DNA from 2 places in the Actinomadura meridiana genome. Region 2 is predicted to be linked to the other one. Evidence: riboswitches for the same ligand, from Rfam matches in the RefSeq annotation. Region 2 holds a riboswitch; the other holds the start of a gene.
What was found. Region 2 has a riboswitch for ZMP and ZTP ahead of ABD808_RS07325 (serine hydroxymethyltransferase). Riboswitches for the same ligand answer to the same signal wherever they lie in the genome.
Positions count from the first base shown of each region.

Region 1: it holds a riboswitch for ZMP and ZTP, as region 2 does, so the genes downstream of both, ABD808_RS23710 (bifunctional methylenetetrahydrofolate dehydrogenase/methenyltetrahydrofolate cyclohydrolase) here and ABD808_RS07325 (serine hydroxymethyltransferase) in region 2, are expected to answer to the same signal.

Region 1 covers NZ_BAABAS010000016.1:62,050-69,547, forward strand. Annotated here, with positions in the region: gene purN (phosphoribosylglycinamide formyltransferase) at 1-601, shown strand, start outside; gene purH (bifunctional phosphoribosylaminoimidazolecarboxamide formyltransferase/IMP cyclohydrolase) at 582-2,147, shown strand; gene ABD808_RS23705 (hypothetical protein) at 2,418-2,594, shown strand; ZMP/ZTP riboswitch at 2,617-2,702, shown strand; gene ABD808_RS23710 (bifunctional methylenetetrahydrofolate dehydrogenase/methenyltetrahydrofolate cyclohydrolase) at 2,727-3,572, shown strand; gene ABD808_RS23715 (FHA domain-containing protein) at 3,785-4,504, opposite strand; gene ABD808_RS23720 (DUF3017 domain-containing protein) at 4,695-5,138, shown strand; gene ABD808_RS23725 (NADP-dependent isocitrate dehydrogenase) at 5,227-6,441, shown strand; gene ABD808_RS23730 (malate dehydrogenase) at 6,646-7,498, shown strand, end outside.
Region 2 covers NZ_BAABAS010000004.1:693,830-701,327, forward strand. Annotated here, with positions in the region: gene ABD808_RS07300 (cytochrome P450) at 1-708, shown strand, start outside; gene ABD808_RS07305 (isocitrate lyase/PEP mutase family protein) at 705-1,469, shown strand; gene ABD808_RS07310 (GNAT family N-acetyltransferase) at 1,473-2,069, opposite strand; gene ABD808_RS07315 (carboxymuconolactone decarboxylase family protein) at 2,062-2,733, opposite strand; gene ABD808_RS07320 (class I SAM-dependent methyltransferase) at 2,845-3,636, shown strand; gene ABD808_RS07325 (serine hydroxymethyltransferase) at 3,640-4,911, opposite strand; ZMP/ZTP riboswitch at 4,964-5,049, opposite strand; gene ABD808_RS07330 (RNA polymerase-binding protein RbpA) at 5,165-5,536, opposite strand; gene secG (preprotein translocase subunit SecG) at 5,627-5,863, opposite strand; gene tpiA (triose-phosphate isomerase) at 6,015-6,809, opposite strand; gene ABD808_RS07345 (phosphoglycerate kinase) at 6,813-7,498, opposite strand, start outside.

The DNA.
Region 1 (7,498 bases), on a different contig from region 2:
CTGCGCGGATCCAGCCTACGGTGCCGAAGTCGTCGCCGTGGGGGCGGACCGCCACGATACCGGCGGAATCGCACGCGCCGAACGGTCCGGTCTGCCCGCGTTCACCGTCCGCATCCCGGATTTCCCGTCCCGCGACGACTGGGACGCCGCGCTGACCGACGCCGTGGCGGCCCACGAACCCGACCTGGTGGTGTCCGCCGGGTTCATGAAGATCCTCGGCCCGCGCTTCCTGGCCCGGTTCGGCGGCCGGACGGTCAACACCCATCCCGCGCTGCTGCCGTCGTTCCCCGGAGCGCACGCCGTCCGGGAAGCCCTGGCGTACGGGGTGAAGGTGACGGGCTGTACGGTTCACTTCGTCGACGAGGGGGTCGACACCGGGCCCGTGATCGCGCAGGAGACCGTCCCCGTGCACTGGCACGACGACGAGGACGCCCTGCACGAGCGGATCAAGCAGGTGGAGCGGCGGCTCCTGGTCGACGTCGTCGGACGGCTCGCCCGCGACGGCTGGACGGCGCGCGGCAGGCGCGTCTCGTTGAAGTGCAGAACGTGTGGAACGTCCGATCGAGAGGGGAGCCCCGCGGGTGAGTCGGGTGGCGATTAAGCGCGCGCTGATCAGCGTGTACGACAAGACCGGGCTGGAGGAGCTGGCCCGTGGCCTGCACGAGGCGGGCGTCGAGATCGTCTCGACCGGGTCCACGGCCGGGCGGATCGCGTCCGCCGGGGTGCCGGTGATGCGGGTCGAGAAGCTCACCGGGTTCCCCGAGTGCCTGGACGGCCGGGTCAAGACCCTGCACCCGAAGGTGCACGCGGGCCTGCTCGCCGACCGCCGCAAGCCGGACCACCTCCAGCAGCTCGACGACCTCGCGGTCGAGCCGTTCGACCTGCTGATCGCGAACCTGTACCCGTTCACCGAGACCGTCGCGTCGGGCGCCACGCCGGACGAGTGCGTCGAGCAGATCGACATCGGCGGCCCGGCGATGGTCCGCGCCGCCGCGAAGAACCACGCGAGCGTGTCCGTCGTCGTCGACCCGGCCGCGTACGGGGCCGTTCTCGACGCCGTGCGCGCGGGCGGTTTCACGATCGAGGAGCGCCGCCGTCTCGCCGCGCGGGCGTACGCGCACACCGCGTCCTACGACGTGGCCGTCGCGTCGTGGTTCGCGAGCGCCTACGCCCCCGACGAGACCGCCGCCGACACGAACTGGCCCGACTTCCTCGGCGCCACCTGGGAGCGCGCGAACCCGCTGCGGTACGGCGAGAACCCGCACCAGCGCGCCGCCCTGTACCGCGTCCCGGGCGAGTCCGGGCTGGCGGGGGCCGAGCAGCTGTACGGCAAGGAGATGTCCTACAACAACTACGTGGACACCGACGCCGCCCGCCGCGCCGCCCACGACTTCGCCGAGCCCTGCGTCGCGATCATCAAGCACGCCAACCCGTGCGGCATCGCGGTCGGCGCCGACATCGCCGACGCGCACCGTCGGGCGCACGCCTGTGACCCGGTGTCGGCGTACGGCGGCGTCATCGCGGCGAACCGTCCCGTCACCGCCGCGATGGCCCGGCAGGTCACCGAGAGCTTCGCCGAGGTCGTCATCGCCCCGGCGTTCGACGACGAGGCCGTCACCGTCCTGAAGGACCGGTTCAAGAACATCCGCCTGCTCGTCTGCCCCGACGTCCCGGCGGGCGCCACCGAGTACCGCCGCATCGACGGCGGCCTGCTCCTCCAGGGCGTCGACCGGGTGGACGAGCCGGGCGACGACCCGTCCGGCTGGGAGCTCAAGACCGGCGAGCCGGCCGACGAGGCCACCCTCGCCGACCTGGCGTTCGCGTGGAAGGCGATCCGGTCGGTGAAGTCCAACGCGATCCTGCTCGCCTCCGGCGGCGCGACCGTCGGCGTCGGGATGGGCCAGGTCAACCGGGTCGACTCCGCCAAGCTCGCCGTCGCGCGGGCCGGAGCGGAGCGGGCGGCGGCCTCGGTCGGCGCGTCCGACGCCTTCTTCCCGTTCCCGGACGGCCTTGAGGTGCTGACCGAGGCGGGCGTCCGCGCCATCGTCGAACCCGGCGGTTCCGTCAACGACGACAAGGTGATCGAGGCCGCCGCCAAGGCCGGAATCACCCTCTACTTCACCGGCGTAAGGCACTTTTTTCATTGAGCTTTTCTCCTCCTTCGGCCCGGGGGGCCTCCATCGTCGAAAAACTCGTGCGATCGCTGCATCGCTCTCGACTCGCCTAGCGGCTCGCTTCGCGATCAGGTTCTCGCTGGCTCGAACCTGCCTTCGGACGCGATCGCAGTGGTCAGGGTTTGTGTGGGGCGGGGTGAGTGACCGGGGCGCGGTGGGACGGTTCACCTTCCTCGACGGGTAGCCTCTGCCTGGCCGCGCCCCCCTGGTGACCTGGCGCGGGTGACCCCCTGTGGAGGCGCGGTGAACGAGTTCCTGTCGCTCATGCTGGTCGCGGTGTACCGGACGGACGCGCTGCTGATGGAGTCCCGGCAGCTCATCGGGCTCGTCGCGGCCGTCCTCGCGGCGATGCTGGCCGCGCAGGTCGGCTGGCACGGCACGGACCGGATCCTCACCTGGCGGGGCCGCTCCGAGGACTGACCGCCCGCCCGGTCAGTAGCATGGGGTGTCACGCGACTGGCGCGGTCAAGGTGGATCACCACCGGGGAGCGAACGACAGTCCGTACACCGCGCGCCTGGGTGGACGGGACCGGCAGCCCCGTGGAGGAACGCATGACCGCACAGATTCTGGACGGCAAGGCCACCGCCGCCGAGATCCGCTCGAACCTCAAGGGCCGTGTCGAGGCGCTGCGCGACCGTGGCGTGTCGGTCGGGCTCGGCACCGTCCTCGTCGGCGACGACCCCGGCAGCCACTCCTACGTCAACATGAAGCACCGCGACTGCGCCGAGGTCGGCATCGAGAGCATCCGCCGCGACCTGCCCGCCACCGCGTCGCAGGACGACGTCGAACGCGCCGTCGCCGAACTGAACGCCGACCCCGCGTGTACGGGGTACCTCGTCCAGCTGCCGCTGCCGAAGGGCCTGGACGAGCAGCGCGTGCTTGAGCTCATCGACCCGGCCAAGGACGTGGACGGCCTCCAGCCCACCAACCTCGGACGGCTCGTCCTCATGCAGCCGGGCCCGCTGCCCTGCACGCCGAAGGGCATCATCGAGCTGCTGCGCCGCTTCGACGTCCCGATCGAGGGCGCCGACGTCACAGTCGTCGGCCGTGGCATCACCGTCGGCCGTTCCCTCGGCCTGCTGCTGACCCGCCGCACCGAGAACGCGACCGTCACCCTCTGCCACACCGCGACCCGCGACCTGGCCGCGCACACCCGCAACGCCGACATCGTCGTGGCCGCCGCCGGGGTCCCCGGGCTGATCACCGCCGACATGGTGAAGCCGGGCGCCGCCGTCCTGGACGTCGGCGTCTCCCGCGTGGACGGCAAGCTCGCCGGTGACGTCGCCGACGACGTCCGCGACGTCGCGGGCTGGGTCGCGCCGAACCCGGGCGGCGTCGGCCCGATGACCCGCGCGATGCTCCTCGCCAACGTCGTGGAAGCCGCCGAACAGGCCTGACGCCGGGCACGGCGTCTGAGTCCGGCACGGCGTCTGAGTCCGGCACGGCGTCTGAGTCCGGCACAGCGAAGGCCGCCACCAGCACCCAGGTGGCGGCCTTCACCGACACTCCCGCCGGACGGAGACCGCGCCGTCACTTGCGCGGCCCCGTCCGGACCGGTTCTGCGATCGCCCTCACGCTCACGCGCTGCCCGGAGGGCGATCGCGGGCTTTCAGCTGGCCCTTCGCCCCGCCGCGCTCGGGGCACGGGTGGGCGCGCCGACGTGGCCGTGGGCCGCACCCGCCCTTCGGGCCTCGGGCCGGACCCCGGGCACCCGTCCGTCCATGGGCGGGCGGCCCTGCGGGACGTGCACCGGCGGCAGCGGCCGGACGAGGCCCATGGCGATGACCTCGTTGGCGAGCCGCGTACGCCGGTTGGCGCCCTCGGGGATCCGGAACTTCTGGTAGAGGCGCAGCAGATGCTGCTTGACGGCCGCCTCCGTCACCACCAGTTCCCCGGCGATGTCGCGCGCCGTGGCCGGGGCCACGAACGCCTCGTCGGACAGGGCGGGACGGCAGAGCGAGGTCAGCACGTCGACCTCGCGTCGGGTGAGCTCGGGCGCGACGGCACGCCGCAGTTCGACGTCCGGGTCGACCTCCTCACGGGGGATTCCCCCCATCCGGCAGCGCGCCGTGCCGAAGCTCACGACGTCACCGTCCTCCAGGACTCGGCGGGCGATCGGGCGTCCGTTGACACGGGTCCCGTTGCGGGACAGGCCCATGTCCACGACGTAGATGTACGGTCCGCGCCGGACGATCTCCGCGTGCAGACGGGACACACTCGTGTCGTCGAGGCGGACATCGACTCCTCTCCCTCTCCCGACCGTCGTAACGTCGGGGCGCAGCGGCATCACCAGCCCGCTGTCCTCGATCCGCATGAACGGCCCCTCCACGGCAGTCCTCCCAGCTAGTTAGCGACCCCTGTCTGCCGGGTTACCCGGGCGCCTACCCGTCACACCCTCCTACTGGCGAGTAGGTCCGATGCCGCAGGGGATTCCGGCCTCTCCGGCATCACTGGTGTCCCGTCCGTCCCACGGTGGGACGATGTCGTGCCCGGAACGGATTCCGGATACCGTGAGGGCCATGAGCACCCAGGTGCGTCGGCGCAGGCGCAGGGCGCCGCGCCGCAGGGCCGCCGCGCCGCACTGGCTGGCGCAGCTTCCGTACCTGCTCGTGCTCAGCGGCGTCGGCGCCGGGCTCACGCTGTGCGCCTTCAACTACTTCCGCAAGGGCTCGGGCCTGATGGCCGCCGCGCTGCTGCTCGGCGCGCTCGCCCGGCTCCTGCTGCCGGAATCGCAGCTCGGGCCGCTCGCCGTCCGCAGCCGCTCCATCGACTGCTGGACGCTCGTGATCCTCGGCGAGATGGTCGCGTTCGTCTCGCTGAGCGTCCCGCCGATGAACAAACCGGGCCTCGCCCTCGCGGGCGCCTTCGGCGTGCTGATCCTGTTGGCGCTGGTGGCGCGCGGTACGCGGCTGCTGGTCACCGGCCGCCGGGACGGTGACCCGCCCGGCCCAGGGCAGGTCTAGACCTCACGGGGCCCTCGGCTAGCCTAGCCAGTTGAGCCTTACAAGGTGTCTTTCAGCTCGCCAGGTGTAGGAAAGGGACAGCACCAGCATGCCCAAGATCAAAGTAGCGGGCCCGGTCGTCGAGCTCGACGGCGACGAAATGACGCGGATCATCTGGAAATTCATCAAGGACCAGTTGATCCTGCCCTACCTCGATGTCGACCTGAAGTACTACGACCTGGGCATCGAGCACCGCGACGCCACGGACGACCAGGTCACCGTCGACGCCGCCAAGGCCATCCAGGAGCACGGCGTCGGCGTGAAGTGCGCCACCATCACCCCCGACGAGGCGCGCGTCGAGGAGTTCGGCCTGAAGAAGATGTGGCGCTCCCCGAACGGGACGATCCGCAACATCCTCGGCGGCGTGATCTTCCGTGAGCCGATCATCGCGTCCAACATCCCCCGGTTGGTCCCCGGTTGGACGAAGCCGATCATCATCGGCCGCCACGCCCACGGCGACCAGTACAAGGCCACCGATTTCGTCGTTCCCGGCCCGGGCAAGGTGACGATCACCTACACGCCCGCCAACGGTGACGAGCCGATGGAGTTCGAGATCGCCGACTTCCCCGGCGGCGGCGTCGCGATGGGCATGTACAACTACGACGACTCGATCCGTGACTTCGCCCGGACGAGCATGCGGTACGCGCTCAACCGCGAGATGCCGCTGTACATGTCGACGAAGAACACGATCCTCAAGGCGTACGACGGCCGGTTCAAGGACCTCTTCCAGGAGATCTACGAGACCGAGTTCAAGGCCGAGTTCGAGTCCAGGGGCCTCACCTACGAGCACCGCCTCATCGACGACATGGTCGCCGCCGCGCTCAAGTGGGAGGGCGGGTTCGTCTGGGCCGCCAAGAACTACGACGGCGACGTCCAGTCCGACACCCTCGCGCAGGGCTTCGGCTCCCTCGGGCTCATGACGTCCGTCCTGATGACGCCTGACGGCAAGACCGTCGAGGCCGAGGCGGCGCACGGCACGGTCACCCGCCACTACCGCCAGCACCAGCAGGGCAAGCCGACGTCGACGAACCCGATCGCGTCCATCTTCGCCTGGACCCGTGGCCTCGACCACCGCGGCAAGCTCGACTCCCAGCCCGAGGTCGTGAACTTCGCCCGCCAGCTGGAGCAGGTGTGCGTCGAGACCGTCGAGTCCGGCCAGATGACCAAGGACCTGGCGCTGCTCGTCGGCGACTCGACGCCGTACCTCACCACCCAGGGTTTCCTGGAGGCCCTCGACACCAACCTCCAGAAGAAGGTCGGCTAGCCGCCCTCCACGGATTGAAGGCCGCCCCGGGATCGTCCGGGGCGGCCTCAATCTTTGTTCGAGCCATGCCGGGTGGCGTACCTGCCGCGTGGCGGGTAGGGGGCGCGCGATAGCCTGAACCCGGAATATCTCGATAGCGAGAGAACCCGCGCGGCGGCGGGCTGGCGGGCTCAGGACACATCAGCAGGAGAGAAGAAGAAGGCAATGACGCGCACCCCAGTCACCGTTACCGTCACCGGCGCCGCGGGCCAGATCGGCTACGCGCTCCTGTTCCGCATCGCGTCCGGTCAGCTCCTCGGCGCGGACGTCCCCGTACGCCTGCGACTGCTGGAGATTCCACAGGCCGTGAAGGCCGCCGAGGGCACCGCGATGGAACTGGACGACGGCGCGTTCCCGCTGGTGTCCGGCATCGACATCCTCGACGACGCGACCAGGGCGTTCGACGGAACGAACATCGCGCTGCTCGTCGGCGCCCGTCCCCGCACGAAGGGCATGGAGCGCGGCGACCTGCTGGAGGCCAACGGCGGCATCTTCAAGCCGCAGGGCGAGGCCATCAACGCGGGCGCGGCGGACGACGTGAAGGTCCTGGTCGTCGGCAACCCCGCCAACACCAACGCCCTCATCGCCCAACAGCACGCGCCCGACGTCCCGGCCGACCGCTTCACCGCGATGACGCGCCTCGACCACAACCGCGCCCTCGCCCAACTCTCCAAGAAGTCGGGCGTCCCGGTCGCGGACCTGCGCAAGGTGACGATCTGGGGCAACCACTCCGCCACCCAGTACCCGGACATCTTCCACGCGGAGGTCTCCGGCAAGAACGCCGCCGAGACGGTCAACGACCAGGACTGGCTGGAGAACGACTTCATCCCCACGGTCGCCAAGCGCGGCGCCGCCATCATCGAGGCACGCGGCGCCTCCTCCGCGGCCTCGGCGGCCTCCGCCGCGATCGACCACGTGAACCTCTGGGTGAACGGCACCGCCCCCGACGACTGGACGTCCATGGCCGTCGTCTCGGACGGCTCCTACGACGTCCCCGAGGGCCTCATCTCGTCCTTCC
Region 2 (7,498 bases):
AGCGAGGGCGCGGACCATCAGCGGCGCCGCGCCCTCGTCGTCACCGCCCTGGACGCCATGCGGCCCGCCGACCTGCGAGAACGGGCCCGCGCCCGGGTGCTCGACGGCGATCCACCGGAGCGGGCGCCGGTCGCCGTCCTCGGTGAAGCTCTCGGCGTCGAAGACCTCGACGCGCTCATGGAGGCAGTGCCCGTCGCCGCGTCCGGGTACCTCACCGGGGACGGAGGAACCGAGGCGGACGCAGCCGTCGCGACGCTCGTCGAACTCCTCGGCCCCGGCCCGGACGAGCTGATCGCGAGCCGCATCGCCGTCCTCATGCAGGCGTGCGAGGCGACGGCCGGACTCATCCGCAGGACGCTGCCCCACGCGCGCCGCCAGGAATCGCACGGGCGGCCTGTCGACAACGTCATCGCCGAAACACTCCGGTTCGACCCGCCCGTCCCCGTCATGCGCCGCGTCGCCACCGACGACGCCCACGTCAACGGGCACACGATCCCGAAAGAGGCAATGGTCACCTTGGATCTGCGCGCCGCCAACCGCGACCCGGCCGTGTTCGACCACCCTGACCGTTTCGATCCCGACCGTCGGGAACGTCCCCACCTGACGTTCGGCGCGGGTCGACGGCCGTGCCCTGCCGCCGAGCACGCCCTGCACCTGGCCGCCGGGGTCGTCGAGGCGGTCCTGGACGGAACGGAGGCCCGCCGATGAGGTTCCACGACCTGCATCATGGTGATCGTCCGCTGCTGCTGCCGAACGCCTGGGACTTCGCGAGCGGCGCGGCGCTGGTCAAGGCCGGGTTCCCCGCGATCGGGACGACGAGCCTCGGCGTCGCCGCGGCCGCCGGGAAGGCCGACGCCACGGGCGATACCCGGGACGAGACCGTCGCGCTCGCCAGCGTCCTGTCCCGTCTGCCCGTGCCGGTCACCGTCGACATCGAGAATGGGTTCTCCACGCGGATCGGGGAGGTCGCCGAACTCGTCACCGACCTCGCCTCGTTCGGGATCGCCGGGATCAACCTGGAGGACGGCCGCGCCGACCAGACCCTCACGCCGCTCGACCACCAGACCACCCTGATCTCCGCCGTGAAACGGGCCGCGCCCCAGGTCTTCCTCAACGCCCGAACCGACACGTTCTGGCTAGGCGACCCCGACCGAGACGAAACGCTCCGAAGAGCCCGCGCCTACACGGAGGCGGGCGCGGACGGGGTCTTCGTGCCCGGCATCATGGACGACGCTGACATCCGCGCCGTCCTCGACGCCACGAACGTGCCGCTGAACGTCCTGCACCTGCCGGGCAAGACCGAGTTCGACCGGATGGCGCGCCTCGGCGTCCACCGCATCAGCACCGGATCACTACTGTTTCGCGAGGCCCTCCAAACAGCAGTCACGACAGCGCTCGGCGTCACCGGCCAGAACGCCGGGCACCCCACCCCCACCTACGAAGACATCCAGGACCTCATCGGCGGCTAGCCCTCACGGGACGGCGTCGACGACGGGGCGGTAGCCGATCCAGCGGGAGCGGTCGGCCGCGTAGTAGGCGGCGCCGTCAGGCCCCGATGGGCCGTCCGGGGGGCGGCGCATGCCGAGTTGTAGGGCGATCTCCGCCGACGTGGGGTTCGCCATGTCGATCTCGGCGGTGACGCGGCGCACGCCGACCACCCCGAAGGCGTAGTCCAGGACCGCGCGGGACGCCTCGGCGGCGAGGCCCTGGCCCCAGTGGTCCGGTTCCAGGCTGTAGAGGATCTCCACGTCCGCGCCGTGGCCGAGCGGCCCCTCGTGGTGGCTGAGCCCGGCCACCCCGATCAGCGGGTCTCCCGGCGCGGCGGGCCCCGGGTCGTCGGCGTCGACGGACCAGCGGACGGGGCGCAGCGCCCACAGCCCGTAGCCCTCGGTGGCGAAGTCGCGCTCGCTGGAGTCGATGATCTCGGCGACCTGGACGGCGGAGATCAGCCGGTCGTCGAACAGGTGCCGCCGGACGAGCGGGCCCGTCCAGTGCGTCAGCAGCGCGGCCTGGTCGCTCATCGCCACCGGGTGCAGGGCAAGCCGCACCGTGCGCAACACGTCAGTCATCGGCGTTCCCCGTCGGGGGCCAGGCGGGCGCGGGCTCACCGTCCGGGACGCCGACGCGGAACACCCGCATCTGCAACGCCAGCGCCTTGTAGTAGCCGACGAGGGTGACCAGCTCCACGACGGCGGCGCGGCCGAGCGTGGCGACCGCCTCGGTGAACACGGCGTCGCCCAGGTCGTCCTCGGCGGCGAGTTGCCGGGCCGCCTCGTACACGACGCGTTCGCGGACGTCCGCGAGCATCGGGGCGCGGCCGTCGCGGAGCGCGTCGATCTCGTCGTCGCCGAGACCGGCGCGGCGGGCCAGCGGACGGTGCGCGCACCACTCGTAGTCGGAGCGCAGCCGCGCCGCGACGACCAGCGTCGCGATCTCCCGTTCCCGTTCGGTGAACGCGGTGCGGAACCGCAGCGCCGCCCCGAGGTCCTGGAGTGGCAGCCCGACGGACGGGCTGTACAGCATGGCGTTGAACGGGCCGAGGAGACGTCCGTACTGGTCGGCGAGGACGGGCGGCGGCACGCGGCCGGAAGCGCGGGGGCCGCCCGTCACCGCCTCGTAGACGGTTCGCTGCTCGTCGCTCAGGGTGCCGGGGAGCAGCAGCGGGAGCCGGGTCGTGGACGGACCGGGCGGAGGTCGGTCATTGACGTGCTCACCGCTCACGGGGTCGATCACTTACCGCACGCTAGGCGGTCGGACGGGGCGGCTCAAGACCCGGTCCGGAATGTGAAACCCCGGGCGCACGCTGACCTGTCGGCGGCGTGACACCGACATGACCCTGGCAGGATGGGCGGAGTGAGCGGCATCTACGACGACCCGTGGGCGTACGAACTGGCGTGCTCGTTCCGCGACGTGTCCGCCGACGTGGACGTCCTGCTCGCCTGGTGCGCGGAACACCAGGTCAAGCCCGCGTCGATGCTGGAACTGGCCGCCGGGCCCGCCGAGCACGCACGCGAGTTCGCCCGCCGTGGCGTCGCGGCGACCGCGCTCGACCTGAACCCGGCGATGTGCGCGTACGCGGTCAAGGAGGCGGAGCGCGGCGGCGTCGACGTGACGGTCGTCCAGGACGACATGACCCGGTTCGACCTCGACCGCCGTTTCGACCTCGTCGTGACCATGCTCGACTCCACGTCCCACCTCCTGACACTGGACGCGTTCGTCGCGCACCTGCGTTGCGCCGCCGCGCACCTGTCGCCCGGCGGCCTCTACGTCGTGGAGATGGCGCATCCGCGCGACCGTCTCACCGACGAACCCAGCGTCGGCACCGGCTGGACGGTCGAGCGCGACGGCGTCCACGCCACGGTCCGGTGGGGCGAGAGCGGCGACCGGCTCGACCCCGTCACGCAGGTCGCCGACGACCACGTCACGATGACGATCACCGCCGACGGGGCCACGCGGGTGCTGCGCGACGTCGTCCCGTACCGGTTCTGGACGGCGACCGAACTCGACGCCGCGATCCGGCTGGCGGGCGGCCTGGAGACCGTCGCCCGGTACGGCGACTTCGGGGCCGGTGAGGCCGCCGTGGCGCTCACCGACCCCGCCGCCTGGCGCATGATCACGATCCTGCGCGGCGCCTGACCGCTACGGCGTGGCCGTCCAGCCCGGCATCGGGTAGGACGCGAGCAGCTCCCTGATCTGCGCGGCGACCCGTTCGACGACGCTCTCGTCGCCCTTGGCCGCGGCCTGCACGACCTCGTCCATCCACGCCGCGACCTGCGGCATCAGCTCCTCACCGAGGCCCCGGGTGGTGATCGCGGCGGTGCCGACGCGCAGCCCGGACGGGTCGAACGGCTTGCGCGTGTCGAACGGGACGGCGTTGTAGTTCAACTCGATCCCGGCGCGGTCGAGGGCCTGCGCGGCGGGCTTGCCGCCGATGCCCTTTTTCGTCAGGTCGATCAGGATGAGGTGGTTGTCGGTGCCGCCGGACACCAGGTCGTAGCCCCGGTCGCGCAGCGCGGCGGCGAGGACCACGGCGTTCGCGACGACCTGCCGCGCGTACGCGGCGAAGCCGGGCTGGGCCGCCTCCCGCAGCGCGACGGCGATCGCGGCGGTCGTCTGGTTGTGCGGGCCGCCCTGGAGGCCCGGGAACACGGCCTTGTCGACCGCCTTCGCGTGCTCGGCCGTCGACATGATCATCGCGCCGCGCGGGCCGCGCAGCGTCTTGTGCGTCGTCGTGGTGATCACGTCGGCGTGGCCGACGGGCGACGGGTGCGCGCCGCCCGCGATCAGGCCCGCGATGTGGGCGATGTCGGCGGCCAGCACCGCGCCGGTCTCCCGGGCGATCTCGGCGAACGCCGGGAAGTCGATCGTCCGGGGGATCGCGGTGCCGCCGCACCAGATGACCTTCGGTCGCTCCTTCAGCGCCAGGTCGCGGACCTGGTCCATGTCGACCCGTCCGGTGTCGGCGCGCACGTCGTACCGGACGGGACGGAACCACTTCCCGGTCGCCGACACCGACCAGCCGTGCGTGAGGTGCCCGCCCATCGGCAGCGACAGGCCCATCACGGGGTCACCGGGCTCCAGGAACGCCAGGTACACGGCGAGGTTCGCGGGCGACCCCGAGTACGGCTGGACGTTGGCGTGCTCGGCGCCGAACAGCTCCTGCGCCCGCCTGACCGCCAGCGCCTCCAGCGGGTCGATGACCTGCTGGCCCTCGTAGTAGCGCCTGCCCTCGTACCCCTCGGAGTACTTGTTGGTCAGGACGCTGCCCGCGGCCTCCAGGACGGCGGGCGACACGTAGTTCTCCGAGGCGATCAGCCGCAGCTTCTCGTACTGGCGGCGGGCCTCGGCCTCCACCATTCCGGCGATCTCGGGGTCTTCGGCGTGGAGATGGGGAACGGCCGGTTCGTGCATGTGAGCCTCCGCGGTCGCGGCGCCGGGACGACGGTCGGCCCCGGCGGAAAGGGCCCGACACCCAGGCGCGCGGTGTGCGGACTGCTTCGCTCCCCGGTGGTCGACTCCACCTTGACTGCGCCAGTCGCGTACCCGCCATCCTACCGACCCACCCGGCGCCGCGAAGGCATCGCGTCCGATCCGCCCGGAAAGGCGCATGGTCCGCGACCCCTCGTGGGGCGCGGACCATGTGACGTGCGGTGGGGCTTGGGCCTCAGCGGCCTGCGGCCTCCAGTGCCTTCTTGACTGCGGCGCGCTTCTTGCGGAGCTTGGCCAGCGCCTCTTCGAGGATGGCCTCGCCGTCCTCGTCGCTGCGCCGCTCCTTCACGTATGCCAGGTGCGTCTTGTACGGCTCGGTCTTCGGCGGTGCCGGGGGATTCTCCGAATCCTGCCCGGCGGGGAACCCGCAGCGCGGGCAGTCCCAGGTCTCGGGGACCGCGACGTCCGTCGCGAAACTCGGACGGGTCTCATGCCGGTTCGCGCAGTAGAAGGTCACCCACACGCGGGGGGCGGCGTCGCCGCGTTCCGCCTCTCCCATCGGACCGGCCCCGACACGGCTGCCCCGAATCGCGTTGCCACTACCCACGGAGTACTCCTCGCTTGGTCTATCGCCACCGCCCGTACCTCCAGCTAGGGGCGGTGCGGCGCTCGCTAATGGTCAATCGGAACGGGTGACTCAGGCGTTGCCCTTGAACAGCAGGCCGAGGGCGACGATCGAGGCGAACCACATGACGCCGACGGCGATCGTCAGCCGGTCGAGGTTGCGCTCCACCACCGACGACCCGCCCAGGGACGACGAGACGCCGCCGCCGAACATGTCGGACAGCCCGCCGCCCTTGCCCTTGTGCATGAGGACGAGGACGACCATCAACAGGCTCGTGACGATGAGCACGATGGACGATGCGATGATCACGATTCTTCAGCGCCTTGTCTCTAGGTCAGGACGGTCTGTAGTGGGACGGTGGACCGGCCCGGGCGGTTTACCCGTCAGCTACGAAGGGTACGACGAACCAGCCGCTGGTTCGGCATGAACCCCCAGTTCACGCGGAATTGATCAGTTTTGATCAGACTGGAAGATCCCGATACCGGCAGATTTTGACGAACTCTCCCGGGTCCAGGCTGGCACCACCGACCAAGGCGCCGTCCACGTCGGCCTGCGCCATGAGCTTGGCGACGTTGCCGCCCTTCACCGAACCGCCGTACAGGATACGCACCTCGTCGGCCACTCCGCCGTCGTACAGCTCGGCGAGCCGCGTTCTGATCGCGGCGCAGACCTCCTGCGCGTCCTGCGGGGTGGCGACCTCGCCGGTGCCGATCGCCCACACCGGCTCGTAGGCGATCACGGTGCGCCGCACCTGGTCGGCCGGGATCTTCTCCAGCGCGCCGTCCACCTGCGCCAGCACGTGCGCGACCTGCCCGCCCGCCTTGCGGACGTCCAGGCCCTCGCCGACGCACAGGATCGGGGTGATGTCGGCGGCGAGCGCGGCCTTGGCCTTGGCGTTGACGAGCGCGTCGTCCTCGCGGTGGTACTGGCGGCGTTCGGAGTGCCCGACGACGGCGTAGGAGCAGCGCAGCTTGGCGAGCATCGCGGCGGAGATGTCGCCGGTGTAGGCGCCCGAGGCGTGCGGCGAGACGTCCTGCGCGCCGTACTGGATGGCGTACTTGTCGGCGTCGATGAGCGTCTGCACGGACCGGATCGCGGTGAACGGCGGGATCACGGCGACGTCCACGGCCTCGAAGTCGGCCTCCTTGAGCGCGAACGCCATCTTCTGGACGAGCGCGATCGCCTCAAGGTGGTTGTTGTTCATCTTCCAGTTGCCCGCCATCAGCGGCTTGCGGGCGGGAGTCGCGGGAGCCATCGGTCAGTCCTCCAAGGCCTGCAGGCCGGGCAGCGTCCTGCCTTCGAGGTATTCGAGGCTGGCGCCGCCGCCGGTCGAGATGTGGGAGAAGGCGGCCTCGTCGAAGCCGAGCCGCCGGACGGCCGCGGCGGAGTCGCCGCCGCCGACCACCGTGAACGCGCCGGAGTCGATGAGCCCCTGCGCGACGGCGCGGGTGCCGCTCGCGTAGGGCTCCATCTCGAACACGCCCATCGGGCCGTTCCAGAACACGGTGTTGGCGTCGGCGAGCCGCGCCGCGAACAGCTTGCCGGACTCGGGCCCGATGTCCAGGCCCATCCGGTCGGCGGGGATGGCGTCGGCGGCCACCACGCCGTGGTCGGCGTCGGCCGCGAACGCCGCGGCGGCGACGACGTCGACCGGCAGCACGAACTCCACGCCCGTCTCCTCGCCCCGCCGCAGATAGTCGCGGACGGTGTCGAGCTGATCTTCCTCAAGGAGGCTCGTGCCGACCTCGTGGCCCTTCGCCCTCAGGAACGTGTACGCCATCCCGCCGCCGATCAGGATGCGGTCGGCCTTGCCGAGCAGGTTGTCGATCACACCGAGCTTGTCGGACACCTTGGACCCGCCGAGCACGACCGCGTAGGGACGCTCGACGTCCTCGGTGAGCTTGCGCAGCACCTCGACCTCGGCGACGATCAGGCCGCCCGCCG